2 regions of the Pseudobacillus sp. 179-B 2D1 NHS genome follow, and region 2 is predicted to be linked to the other one. Evidence: riboswitches for the same ligand, from Rfam matches in the RefSeq annotation. Region 2 holds a riboswitch; the other holds the start of a gene.

Region 1 (6,004 bases), on a different contig from region 2:
TAACATGGAGATATAAATCCAGGTTAATGCTTTTGCATCGGATACTTTGATTTGTTTCTTGTTAATCGCTTCTGTAAAGATAGAATGGATTAATTCATCATCTTTAGAATAGCATTTATTCAGTCTTTCACGATACTGTTCTCCTACTTCACCCCAATATGACTCTGGTATCAATTTAAAAATCGGGATATCAATTTGAGAATAAAACATTTCCCCATATTTTTTGAGTTTTTCAATAGGATCAGATATGGTTGATAAAGTGGAATGGATACTATTCAGCCATGGTTCGTATTCTTCTTCAATCATTTGAACAAACATTTCTTCTTTGCTCTTAAAATGCCAGTATATGCCACCCTTGCTTACACCAGAACACTTGACAATATCACTAATAGACGTGTTTACATAACCATTCTTACTAAAGCATTCAAGGGCAGCCTTAAGAATAGTCTGCCGTGTCTTCATATCCTTTTTCATGTTTTCCCTCTAATTTATTTCAGATTTAATAACCTGCTTCTGCTATCTAGACTACCATAGGTTGTTGTCGGTTACCGAAAAACTAGCAACTTTATACTAGAATCAATTTTATCCTTGCCTGTTATCGATTAATCGCCATTTCTCAGTCTAATCACCCATTAAACAGGGGGCTTTTTAACTATCAGTCATCTCTGGCAGCTGGCTGAGCGGGGATTCCTTGCGCTTTGTTGGTCAAACCCTTTTATAGCTAGTTATTAAGTTTTAAAAGCCTTCTAATGCCCTTTATGGGCTAAGTGACTACCCCTACAAACGATGGGATTTTCAACATTTTTAGTTAGCTTTGAGATTTTGTAATATAGGTTTTCACTGAAGGCGGCTGATATGTATTAAACTGATGAAGCAAACCCGCCGGATCAGTGTCTACAAGGGCCATAGAACGGTATTTTTCCTGTAAAAACTGTTCTTCTGTCATATGATTGAACAAGGTGACAAGCGGGGTGTAATAATTATTGATATTCAAAAGGCCGCATGGTTTTTGATGTAGTCCTAACTGAGCCCATGTGAAAATTTCAAAAAATTCCTCTAATGTTCCTGGTCCGCCCGGTAAGGCAATAAATCCGTCCGCTAATTCGGCCATCTTAGCCTTTCTCTCATGCATGGATTCAACAACAATTAGCTGAGATAAGTGTTTATGAGAAATTTCTCTTTCATCAAGAAAGCTTGGCATCACTCCAATGACATGACCGCCCGCTTCCAAAACAGCATCAGCTACCGCTCCCATTACTCCTACACTTGCGCCTCCGTATACAAGCTCGATTTGGCGCTTAGCAAGCTCTTTTCCTAAAGTTTTTGCTCCTTCAATATAAAGATCAGAAGCTCCATTACTTGATCCACAAAATACAGCTAGTCTTTTCAAAAAGTATTCCTCCTTACATTACCCAATGTTATTGATTATACATAACGATACACCTTTGGTAAACAATGGATGAGTCAATAAAAACGAGGCGGTCTCTTATGTTAGCCGACAAGTCTATCCATCCTACTCTTCAAAATCGTAATAGGAGTTAAATTTTACTTGTTAATGTTGATTATTCCCTAGCTAATATATCTAATGAAAGGGAAGAATGTCACATTTTATCCTTACGAGGAAAAGTCTTAACCTGTGGCAAAGACAGGTCCAATTGATTGTACGAGCTAGAGAGCTACCAGCAAACTCTTTTTTAGTCATAAAGAAAAGCCCCTCACCCGTGTGAGAAGCCATTCAAGCTATTTACTGCCGTTCTTCCCTTGACTGTCAAAAGGTTTCAGTCTGTTGCCAAACACATCTTTTCACATATAAATGCTCCTTTACCGATGAGCATCAGATAAGAAGATAGTACGTTGTGGAAACAATATGAGTGAGTCGCTTCTCTCATGTTTTTGTGTAATTTCAGCCCAGTCCTGCTGTAACTGATCATAAATGCTCCATTACTTTTAATAAGGGCTTTGTTCTTTTAAGCGGTATCATGTTAAAATAAATCTGTATAATTCGGTTTTCAGCATATTTTAAGGGTGATCATAATGTCTATAGGGGAAAGAATCCGTGAGCTTAGAATGTCTAAAGGACTTTCGTTGACTGAATTGGCAAATCGAGCCGGAGTAGCAAAATCATACGTCTCTTCAGTGGAACGCCAAATACAATTAAATCCTTCTATTCAATTTCTGCATAAAGTTGCCTCGGTATTAAATGTGAGTGTAGAGAAATTAATAGACGAAGGTGACAATCCTATTAAAGAAATTGATACTGAATGGCTCGAACTGGCCAAAGAAGCAATGGAATCCGGGATCAGCAAAGAACAGTTTAAACAATTTCTTGAGTTTCAAAAATGGCAGAAGTCTAATAGTCCCGATAAATAAGTTCTCTTTTAACGGGGCTTTTTCACTTGCCTTCCTTTAACAAACAAGCAGAAAATTCAGAAATAACGATAGGCAATTGATCCCGCATGTCAAACTTCTTTCGTAATGCTGTAGTTTTTATTAGGGCTCTATTCAACTATTTTCTGCTTATTTAGATCTGACCGCTTCACCGGAATGTCCCCCATTAGAGTCATCTTCAGGCAAGCCTAAAACTTGTCCCCTCAAACCGGCCGCTTTTCAAAAAATCCCTCACTTCCTGAAGAGAGATTCCTAGCTCTTTTGCTTCTTTTATTAAAACAATCCATTCCCTGTCCACTGAGACTTGGTCTTCTTTCATAAGAAAATCCTCCTAGAATATCGGCAGCCCAGCCGTCATAGCGTATTTCCCCTTAGACCTGAAGCTTTGCGTCCTTATTTTTCAATAAGTTTGCCTTTTTCTATGATTTGATATTCGCCTTTGCAAGAAAAAGAAAAGTTTTATTCTACTTAAATTTTAGCACCTGGATTGAGTTGTTTGCATTAGTTTTAGTAAAACATTTTATCACTTCTTTCGACGGAATAAACAGACACTTTTTTTCTCAGTAACTATTTTTCTGACCACGATCGTTGATCCATTCATCTGCTATATTTAGATCTAATTGATTATTTTCTGTTTCAGCTGTAAGCACTACGAGCGGCGCAGAATGCCTGATACGCTGCACATCCCAAACCATGCCCTCAAATTTATTATATGAACCATCCGCCTTTATGAATTGCTCTGTATGTTCGGTCAGTTGTACTTGCAGCCCTGTAAAATAATTGCCTGAGCACTCATTTGGAATGCTGATTGAACCTACTAACCGGATGCCAAAAACACAATCATCCAATGACACATTTTCAAAACGATTGGCATTAATCCAACTGTAAGTCTCATCTTTAGGATTTTCGGCTTTTAGTTGAATGCCTGTTTGGAAGCCCACTATAGAAATATTTTCAAAATGAACAAAGCTAATGTTGTGCCACGGACCCTTAGCATAAAGAGAAAGACCCGTTCCTTTGTAACTTTCACTTTTGTTGATAATCGCCATGTTTTCAATACGGGTCCTATTTGTGGCATCGAAGCGGTCCGTGCCTTTTAAAAAAATAACTTCCGACTGAAAATCAGGATCTACGATTTGCACGGTTCCATTTATAATGACGGCATCCTTCTCAACGGTTATCACACGCTCATTTCCCTTAACCACCAATATAGAATTTTGGCCAAACTCCAGTTTCACGCCTTCTTTGACAGTAAAGCCTGACTGGACGACATACTTTTTGTTTGCTCTAAACATTACTTTTTCTTTTTTGTATGTAACACAAAAATCAATGGCCTGTTGAATCGCCTTTGAATAATCGTCTGCTGTTCCTCTTTCATCTGTTGTAAAATCTTCTACTTCTACAACTTGTTCCCGGGATGCACGATTCGTCTGTTCAAGGTCGGGCTCTCCCCACCCCCGCAAACCTATCAGCAAATAGAAACTAACTGCTCCAAATAGAAAAATAATAGGCAGCCATCTAATGTGCATATTCTTCTCTAGCATCAATTTTGCCTTCTTATTCAACTTACTACTTTATTGCAATGCTGCACGACTTCATACCAGTCCATGTAAATGCGGTATATGTCCTCTTCTACTAAATTAGAACCTGATTGCACTTCGATAAATTCCAAATCTGTGATTGCCTTCAACCCATGTTCTGCTCCAACTGGAATATGAAGCACATCTCCCGCTTTCACAGAATAAATTAAGCCATTTAAAGCAAATTCTCCTTTTCCTTTAATAATTGTCCAGACTTCACTGCGAAAACGATGCTTTTGATAACTTAAATTCTTGGTAGCTTTTATGCAAACCCGCTTGGTTAATACCTCCGCTTCGTCCTCCACTTTCGTATAATCGAGCACGCGATACCAACCCCAGCGTCTCTCCTCATACATTGGCCGCTTCTGAATTCCATCAAGCAATGTCTTAACCCTCGGGCTTTTATTTTTATCCGATACGAGAATACCGTCGGGACTCGCTGCAATGATAAGATCCGTCACACCGACTACAGTAACTGGTATTCCCAGCTCATTAATCATATGAGTATTTGTGCAATCTTGACTGATTACTCCATCGCCCATTTGATTTGTGCACATTTCTTCTGTTAGTGTATTCCACGTTCCAAGATCTTTCCAATAACCGTTATAAGGAACCGTTACTATTTTTTTTGTTTTTTCAACGACTTCATAATCAAATGACTTTTTTGGCAGAAGCGAATACTGTTTGTATAACTCCTCGTAATGGATAGGCAAGCCCTTTTCTTCAAGGATAGATAAAATGTATTCAAGCTTAAATGCAAAAACTCCTGCGTTCCATAAAGCGTGCTGTTCTATTAAGCCAGCTGCTTGTAATGCAGACGGCTTTTCTTTAAAATGGCTTACTTCCATATAAGCCCGTTGAATGTCCTCAATTTTAGGTAAAATGTAACCATACTTTTCTGAAGGGAATGTCGGCTTTACACCTATTAAAGCAAGGTCTGCCTCAGAAGTTATCAATGTTTCTTCCAACCGTTCCACTTCATGGAAAAAACGGTCCTCAACAAATGGATCAACGGGAAGTACACCAATTACTTCTTGTAAGCTAACCCCCTTTATGCAATACAAATATACAGCTGCTAAAGCAATAGCGGAAAATGTGTCTCTTCTCTCCGGTTCAGTAATAAGCGGCACATGCGAACCTAATTGACTTTGTATCATATCTACTTGAGATTTGCTTGTAGCAATCATGGTTGATTGCTGTAAACCCACGTGACCAAGCTGCCGCCATACTCTTTGCACCATCGACTCCATATGGCCGTCTTCATTAGCAAGCACCTGTAAAAATTGTTTTGATCTCGAATCGTTTGATAAGGGCCATAAGCGTTTTCCCGACCCACCGGATAATAAGATTAGCTGCATTCATCGTTCCCCCGTTCCGTTTTTTAATAGTTATCTGCTTTTGTATAAGTGGAAATCAATCGGTCCGTCACAACCTCCTCTGAAAAACGGTGGGCTACAAACTCTCTAGCCCGCCCGGCTAATTTGGCTGCCAGCTCTCTATTAATCAGCAACTGTTCAGTATGCTCTACAAATTCTTTATTCTGTTCACAGATCAGTGCTTCTTCATTGTGTGTGAAGCCAATGCCGGAATTTGTAATGTTGCTCATCACGATGGAACACCCTAAAGCAGCTGCCTCCAATATCTTATTTTGCTGCCCCGCTCCAAAGCGAAGGGGACAAACGTATACTGCCGCTTTCCATTGCCACGGTCTAATATCCTCTACAAATCCAGTAACCATTACACCGCTGATTTTGCTCAGTTTCTGTACATCTGCTGAAGGATAGGCTCCAACAAGCCAGCATTCCAAATCAGAAAATTTTTCTCTTAAAGGAAGGTAAATATCCTTCACAAGCCTCATGGCTGCATCGACATTTGGGGCATAATTCATTGTCCCTGTGAATACCAAGGCTTTCTTTTTATCCTCAATTGAATGGTTCAAGTGGAAGTAGGATAAATCAATATAATTAGGCACCACGTTCACTTGTTTGGCCCGCCTTGAATGAAGAAATTCTTTGTCAGCCGGGGAAGTAATAATG
Region 2 (6,004 bases):
GAAAAGACCTCCCCGAGTTAATTCATGGCTTATATGCCAAGACAAATATTAAGGATATTGCTTTAACAACGAATGGTGTCTTGTTGCCCAAGTATGCTACAGCATTGAAATCGTCTGGCTTGCAACGGGTGAATATTAGTATGGATGCGATTGATGATACCATTTTTAAACAAATGAACGGCCGATCTGTCAGCGTGAAAACCGTACTGAGAGGAATTGAATCAGCGCAGAAGGCCGGCCTTGGCATTAAAATAAATATGGTTGTGAAAAAAGGTGTAAATGAGCAACAAATTTTGCCAATGGCGACTTATTTTAAAAAAGAAGGTATTCCCCTTCGTTTTATTGAATTTATGGATGTAGGAAGCACGAATGGCTGGCAGCTTTCTTCGGTCGTATCCAAGCAAGAAATCGTCAAGTTCATCAGCAGCAAATTTCCTGTAGAACCAGCAGATGAAGCGTATTACGGCGAAGTAGCGAGCCGTTTTCGTTATAAGGATGGAAGCGGAGAGTTTGGTGTGATTTCTTCAGTGACAGAATCATTCTGCTCGACATGTACCCGGGCAAGAATATCTGCAGATGGAAAATTGTACACTTGTCTATTTGCTACAAAAGGCAGCGATTTAAAGGCTGTGCTCCGATCGACGAGTTCAATAGAAAAAGTAAGAGATCATATGTCAGCTCTTTGGCTTGCGCGAACGGACCGCTATTCGGATGAGCGAACGGAAGAAACAGCAAAGAACCGGCCAAAAATTGAGATGTCTTATATTGGCGGTTAAAGAAGAGAGGTGCACCCATTTCACATGAATGAAAGACGAGTACATGCTCATAAAGGGCAAGCGGCAAAGCATGTTGTCTGTCAGGTGATTACTGTCAGCGATACACGAACAGAAGAAACGGATAAAAGCGGAAAAAAAATTAAAGAGTTTTTAATCAACAGTCACCATTCCATTGCACGCTACCAGATCGTTCCTGACGAAAAGGAACAGATTACAGGAGCTGTTCGGCAAGGGATTGAAGACCCCCAAATCAATGCGGTTATCATTAATGGAGGCACCGGTGTGGCTAAGCGGGATGTGACGATTGAAGCAGTGGCACCGTTGTTTGAGAAAGAGCTAACCGGATTTGGTGAGTTGTTTCGTTATCTTAGTTATACAGAAGATATCGGTTCTGCGGCTATCTTATCCCGAGCTGTTGCAGGTGTAGCTGGAGAAACGATCATTTTTGCGCTGCCGGGTTCTACTGGCGCAGTAACATTAGCGATGGAAAAACTGGTTTTGCGTGAAGTTGGCCATATTGTGGCAGAATTAAATAAAGATAGATAAGTGAATAAGGATAAAAAACGAGTAAGACGAGGTGTATTTATCCTTTTCTCTTGTCAGAGGAAAAAGCAAGGTTTTTGATCTAGGCCTCATAAATATTGTTAGGTTTCTTTGTGAAATAGGCCTCATTAAGAGACGAATAATGCTAGAAATAAATAACGGTAGACATTGACTTGACGGGTATATCGAACTATGATAATTGTATAAAAAACGTTAGTCTAATAAGACATTTGTGGAATTTTTTTTTATAACAATCTTATGGTGGAAGCGATGAACAGTCATTTGTATGTGGGCACTTGAATGGCTTGGAGCGAGTAGTGCAACCGACTCTTTTTTGAGTCGGTTTTTTTGTTTGGATATACCCAGATATGTATAGTAAATATTGTACAGCAAAAGAAAAAACAAAGAGAAGAGAGAGATTTATCATGCCTGTACCTTCTAAGAATGTAGAAGACAATCAATTGGAGAATATTTTAAAAGAGTTGACAGATGTCAAATATGCAATTGATCAGTCTTCTATTGTCGCTATTACCGATCATCAAGGAAAGATACTTTACGTGAATGAAAAATTTTGCAAAATTTCTAAATACAATGAGGAGGAACTCCTTGGTGAAGATCACTGTATATTGAATTCGGGTTATCATTCACGGGAGTTTTTTAAACAAATGTGGGCAACGATTGGTTCCGGTCAAATCTGGAAGGGAGAGATAAGAAACAAGGCGAAAGATGGGTCGTTTTATTGGGTAGACACAACGATTGTTCCTTTTTTGAATGATCGCGGGAAACCTTATCAATATGCATCGATAAGAAACGATATTAGTCTTCGAAAGAAGATGGAAGAGGAATTGAGAGAGAGCGAGGGGAAATATCGACTAATTGCAGAGAATTCATCTGACTTGGTATCAGTGATTGATCAGTCAGGAAGCTTCCTCTACATGTCTCCATCTCATGCATTGTTGTTGGGCGATGAGCTTGCGAAATTAGAGTCAGGAAGGATCTTTCAATGGGTGCATGAAGAAGATCAACTGACTCTTTCTGAAGAGTTAAAGCTTCTGGCTGCTAAAAAGAAAGTATCCTCGCTGCTCGAATTCCGTATAAAGACGAACCGGGGAGCGTATAAGGACACGGAAACGAAGATTAATCCCGTCATTGATAAAGATGGTGAGATCAAAAGCTTCGTGCTGGCGATGCGAGATATAACCGAACGGAAAAAATCAGAGAGAATGATTTATCATTTAGCTTATCATGATACATTGACGGACTTGCCTAACCGCCGATTATTCATGAACCGATTGAGAAAAGAAGTGGATCATGCTAAGAGTTATTCTTCTCAGCTTGCTGTTATGTTTATCGACTTGGATCGCTTTAAGTTTGTGAATGATTCTTGGGGACATGAGAATGGAGACTTTATCCTAACTGAGGCTGCTCGCCGTATTAAAAACTCGCTGCGACCAAGTGATTTAGTCGCACGGCTGGGTGGAGATGAATTTACTGTGTTGCTAAACAATGTATCAGGCATGGAAGAGCTGGATCAGATTGCCAAAAGGATTCATTCTAACTTTCAAGAACCATTGAAAGTTGCAGGCGAGCACTATACGCTTTCCTGCAGTATTGGCATTGCGCTTTTTCCGGTGAACGGTGAAGATGCAGATGAACTATTAAATAAAGCGGATACCGCTCTTTATTCCGTTAAGAAACGGGGCAGAAACGGCTATGCATTATTTAAACCAGAGATGGAAGAGAAATCCTTGGAGCGCATCCTGCTGGAGAATGAATTAAGAAAAGCGATTGAGCTTGAGCATTTTCATATTGATTATCAGCCCAAAATGGATATTTCTAAAAATCAACTCATCGGAATGGAGGCGCTTGTCCGCTGGGACCATCCGGAGCTGGGGAGGATCTCTCCCAATAAATTTATTCCGGTTGCCGAGGAAACGGGCCTTATTCTTCCTCTTGGAGAGTGGGTTCTCCGGCGTGGATGTAGGCAAAATAAAGAATGGCAAAACAAAGGGTACCCACCATTAAAAATCTCGGTTAATATGTCTGTTCGCCAATTAGCGCATCCCAATATTATAGAGAGAATTGAAGAAATTTTAACAGAGACCGGATTGGAGGCACAATGGCTGGAGCTTGAAGTAACGGAAAGTGTATTTGCAGATATCGATCACGCGGCCGATACTTTGCAAAGACTGCGGGACATCGGTATTCATATTTCTATTGATGACTTTGGTACTGGATACAGTTCATTTAGCTACATTAAATATTTACCTGTGGATACGTTGAAAATCGATGCCTCTTTCATTCGGGATATTCATCAAAATGAAGAAAGTCAGGCAATTGTACAAGCTGTTTTAACACTTGCACGGACGCTTGGGATCAATGTTATTGCTGAAGGGGTGGAGAGCCAGGAGCAATTAGATGTACTGAATGAGGATGGCTGCAGCCAAGGACAAGGGTTTTTATTTAGCAAACCGTTGTCAGGAGAAGACTTTGAAACCTATTTAATCGAAGCGGCCGAAAGAGGGCAAAGCGAAAAAGCAGACGGCTAGCATGAATGAAAATAATACGAACGTTGAAAAAATTTAGTTTATGAATAATAATTTATTTAACCCTGGGGGTCGCTTTTGCATAGGCTCACCATCAGGGTTTTTATGCTTATGCCAGCTAATCATTCAAGCAATCTGTCATACATCTGCACGGCAATAAATTTTGCAGCCTTTAATTTTCAAAAAAGGACATGGTACAATTGGAATACACTAATTTTCTAAGCGGACATTTTAACTGACGAGCGGTCTGCTGCATAGATGACGAACTTTCACACCGGATAGGAGGAGAAAAGGTGATGATTGATGTAGAAAGTTTTAAAAACTTATCCGATTTCGACAATGTATTAGTCGTCGATGCGAACGGAAATGTTATTTTTTATGATATGGCTGACTTAAATATATTGAAAGAGCTTCATCTCAGACCCGAAAACTTTCTAGGGAAACATGTCACCTCTTTTTATAAAGATTTAACCAACGAAAATAGCACGTTAATGAATGTATTAAGAAGTGGCCGTCCCCTTTGTAACATTAGACAGGAAATTACAACAACAAAAGGAAATGTAGTAGTATCGGTTAATTCGACTTACCCAATCAAAGAAGGAGATAGAATTATTGGAGCGGTTGAGTTTTCTAAACACTTTTTTCCGAAAGAAAATATTCAGCATATGGATAAGTATGCTCGCCATAAAGTGTACCGTAAAAATGATACCATTTATACAATTGATGATATTATCACCGTCAATCCAACTATGATAGCTATTAAAAATAAAATCGAAAAAATTTCAAAAACGGATTCAACTGTACTTATTTACGGAAGGACAGGAACAGGAAAAGAAGTTATTGCCCAAGCTATACATAATTTAAGTGACAGATACAGCCAGCCTTTCGTTTCTTTAAATTGTGGAGCCGTTCCCGCTAACTTGCTCGAAAGCACGTTATTTGGAACAACGAAAGGGAGTTTTACCGGGGCAGAAGATAAACAAGGCCTATTTGAACAAGCGGAGGGCGGAACGCTGTTCTTGGATGAAATTAATTCTTTAGAGATTGGCCTTCAGGTAAAACTTCTAAAAGCAATTGAAGAAAAGTCCGTTAGGCGCATAGGGGGCAAAAAAAATATTAAGGTGGATTTAAGAGTGATCTCAGCGACAAATGAGGATCCTGATCTACTAATTGCCGAGAAGAGAATGAGAGAAGATCTTTATTATCGGCTAGGGGTGGTCCAAATTGATCTACCCAACTTAAAGGAACGACAGGAAGATATTGAAGTACTATTGGAGCATTATGTCAACTTCTATAATAATAATATGAATATTTTTATCGATGAGATTGATCAGGAAGTGATGGATTGCTTTAAAGCCTATGACTGGCCGGGGAATATTAGGGAATTAAAAAACGCAGTAGAGACTGCCTTTAATCAGGCAAATGACCATCGGATTACACTAGAAGATATCCCGAAGAGGATTCGGGAATATAAACGGCCTGTTCCTGAAGCTAATAGAATAAGTGCTACCATTCATTCTCTTCGTGAAGCAGTAGAGGATTATGAGAAAAAAATTATTATGGGTGAGTTGGAACAGGCCAATGGGGTCATAGCTCAGACAGCAAGAAGACTCGGGCTTTCTAAACAATCATTAAAATACAAAATGGATAAATACAGATTGCGGTAAAATTTTTTTACGAGGGAGGGAGAATTTTCTCCCTCTTTTTTGTGTGGAGAAAGAAAATTCTTTCGCCAATCGCTTTGACAAACTTTAAATAAGTCAGCCGTTTTCCAGTCATAAAGCAATGGGGAAGAGTGGAAGGATATATTCCTGATAAAATTGGCACATTAATTGCATTTGAATATAACGTCAGCAAAATTATTAATTAACATGCGCAAGCATATACGGCGCAACCGCTTTTATTTTGGATGACTTAAGCAACAACACACCAATAAAAACAAGAAAATGAAAGCGGATCATTCAATCTTTAGTAGGGATTGAGTAGGTGAGCGTTGAGGGTCTGCCAAGAAATAAGTGGGCAAATCGAAAAGTAAGCATCTAATAATTTAATTTGGGAAGGAAAACGATAGAAATGAACAACCAAGGCATAACAACTTTTATAAACGGCAAAATCTTCACATCTAATTCCGACCAACCA

Evidence for each region. A riboswitch is a leader RNA that binds a small molecule or an ion and turns the genes downstream of it on or off. The one in region 2 is predicted to bind cyclic di-GMP.
Region 1: linked by a shared signal. The riboswitch ahead of ACH0BF_RS13210 (anti-repressor SinI family protein) and the one ahead of ACH0BF_RS00945 (sensor domain-containing protein) in region 2 are both predicted to bind cyclic di-GMP.

What each region holds. Positions count from the first base shown of each region.
Region 1 covers NZ_JBIQDP010000012.1:30,004-36,007, forward strand. Annotated here, with positions in the region: gene ACH0BF_RS13195 (TetR/AcrR family transcriptional regulator) at 1-474, opposite strand, end outside; gene ACH0BF_RS13200 (LOG family protein) at 809-1,390, opposite strand; gene ACH0BF_RS13205 (helix-turn-helix domain-containing protein) at 2,035-2,370, shown strand; gene ACH0BF_RS13210 (anti-repressor SinI family protein) at 2,567-2,707, opposite strand; cyclic di-GMP riboswitch class I at 2,727-2,812, opposite strand; gene ACH0BF_RS13215 (hypothetical protein) at 2,949-3,932, opposite strand; gene ACH0BF_RS13220 (sugar phosphate nucleotidyltransferase) at 3,950-5,326, opposite strand; gene ACH0BF_RS13225 (glycosyltransferase) at 5,350-6,004, opposite strand, start outside.
Region 2 covers NZ_JBIQDP010000001.1:158,516-164,519, forward strand. Annotated here, with positions in the region: gene moaA (GTP 3',8-cyclase MoaA) at 1-776, shown strand, start outside; gene ACH0BF_RS00940 (MogA/MoaB family molybdenum cofactor biosynthesis protein) at 801-1,322, shown strand; cyclic di-GMP riboswitch class II at 1,574-1,657, shown strand; gene ACH0BF_RS00945 (sensor domain-containing protein) at 1,745-3,868, shown strand; gene ACH0BF_RS00950 (sigma-54 interaction domain-containing protein) at 4,162-5,532, shown strand; gene ACH0BF_RS00955 (amidohydrolase) at 5,939-6,004, shown strand, end outside.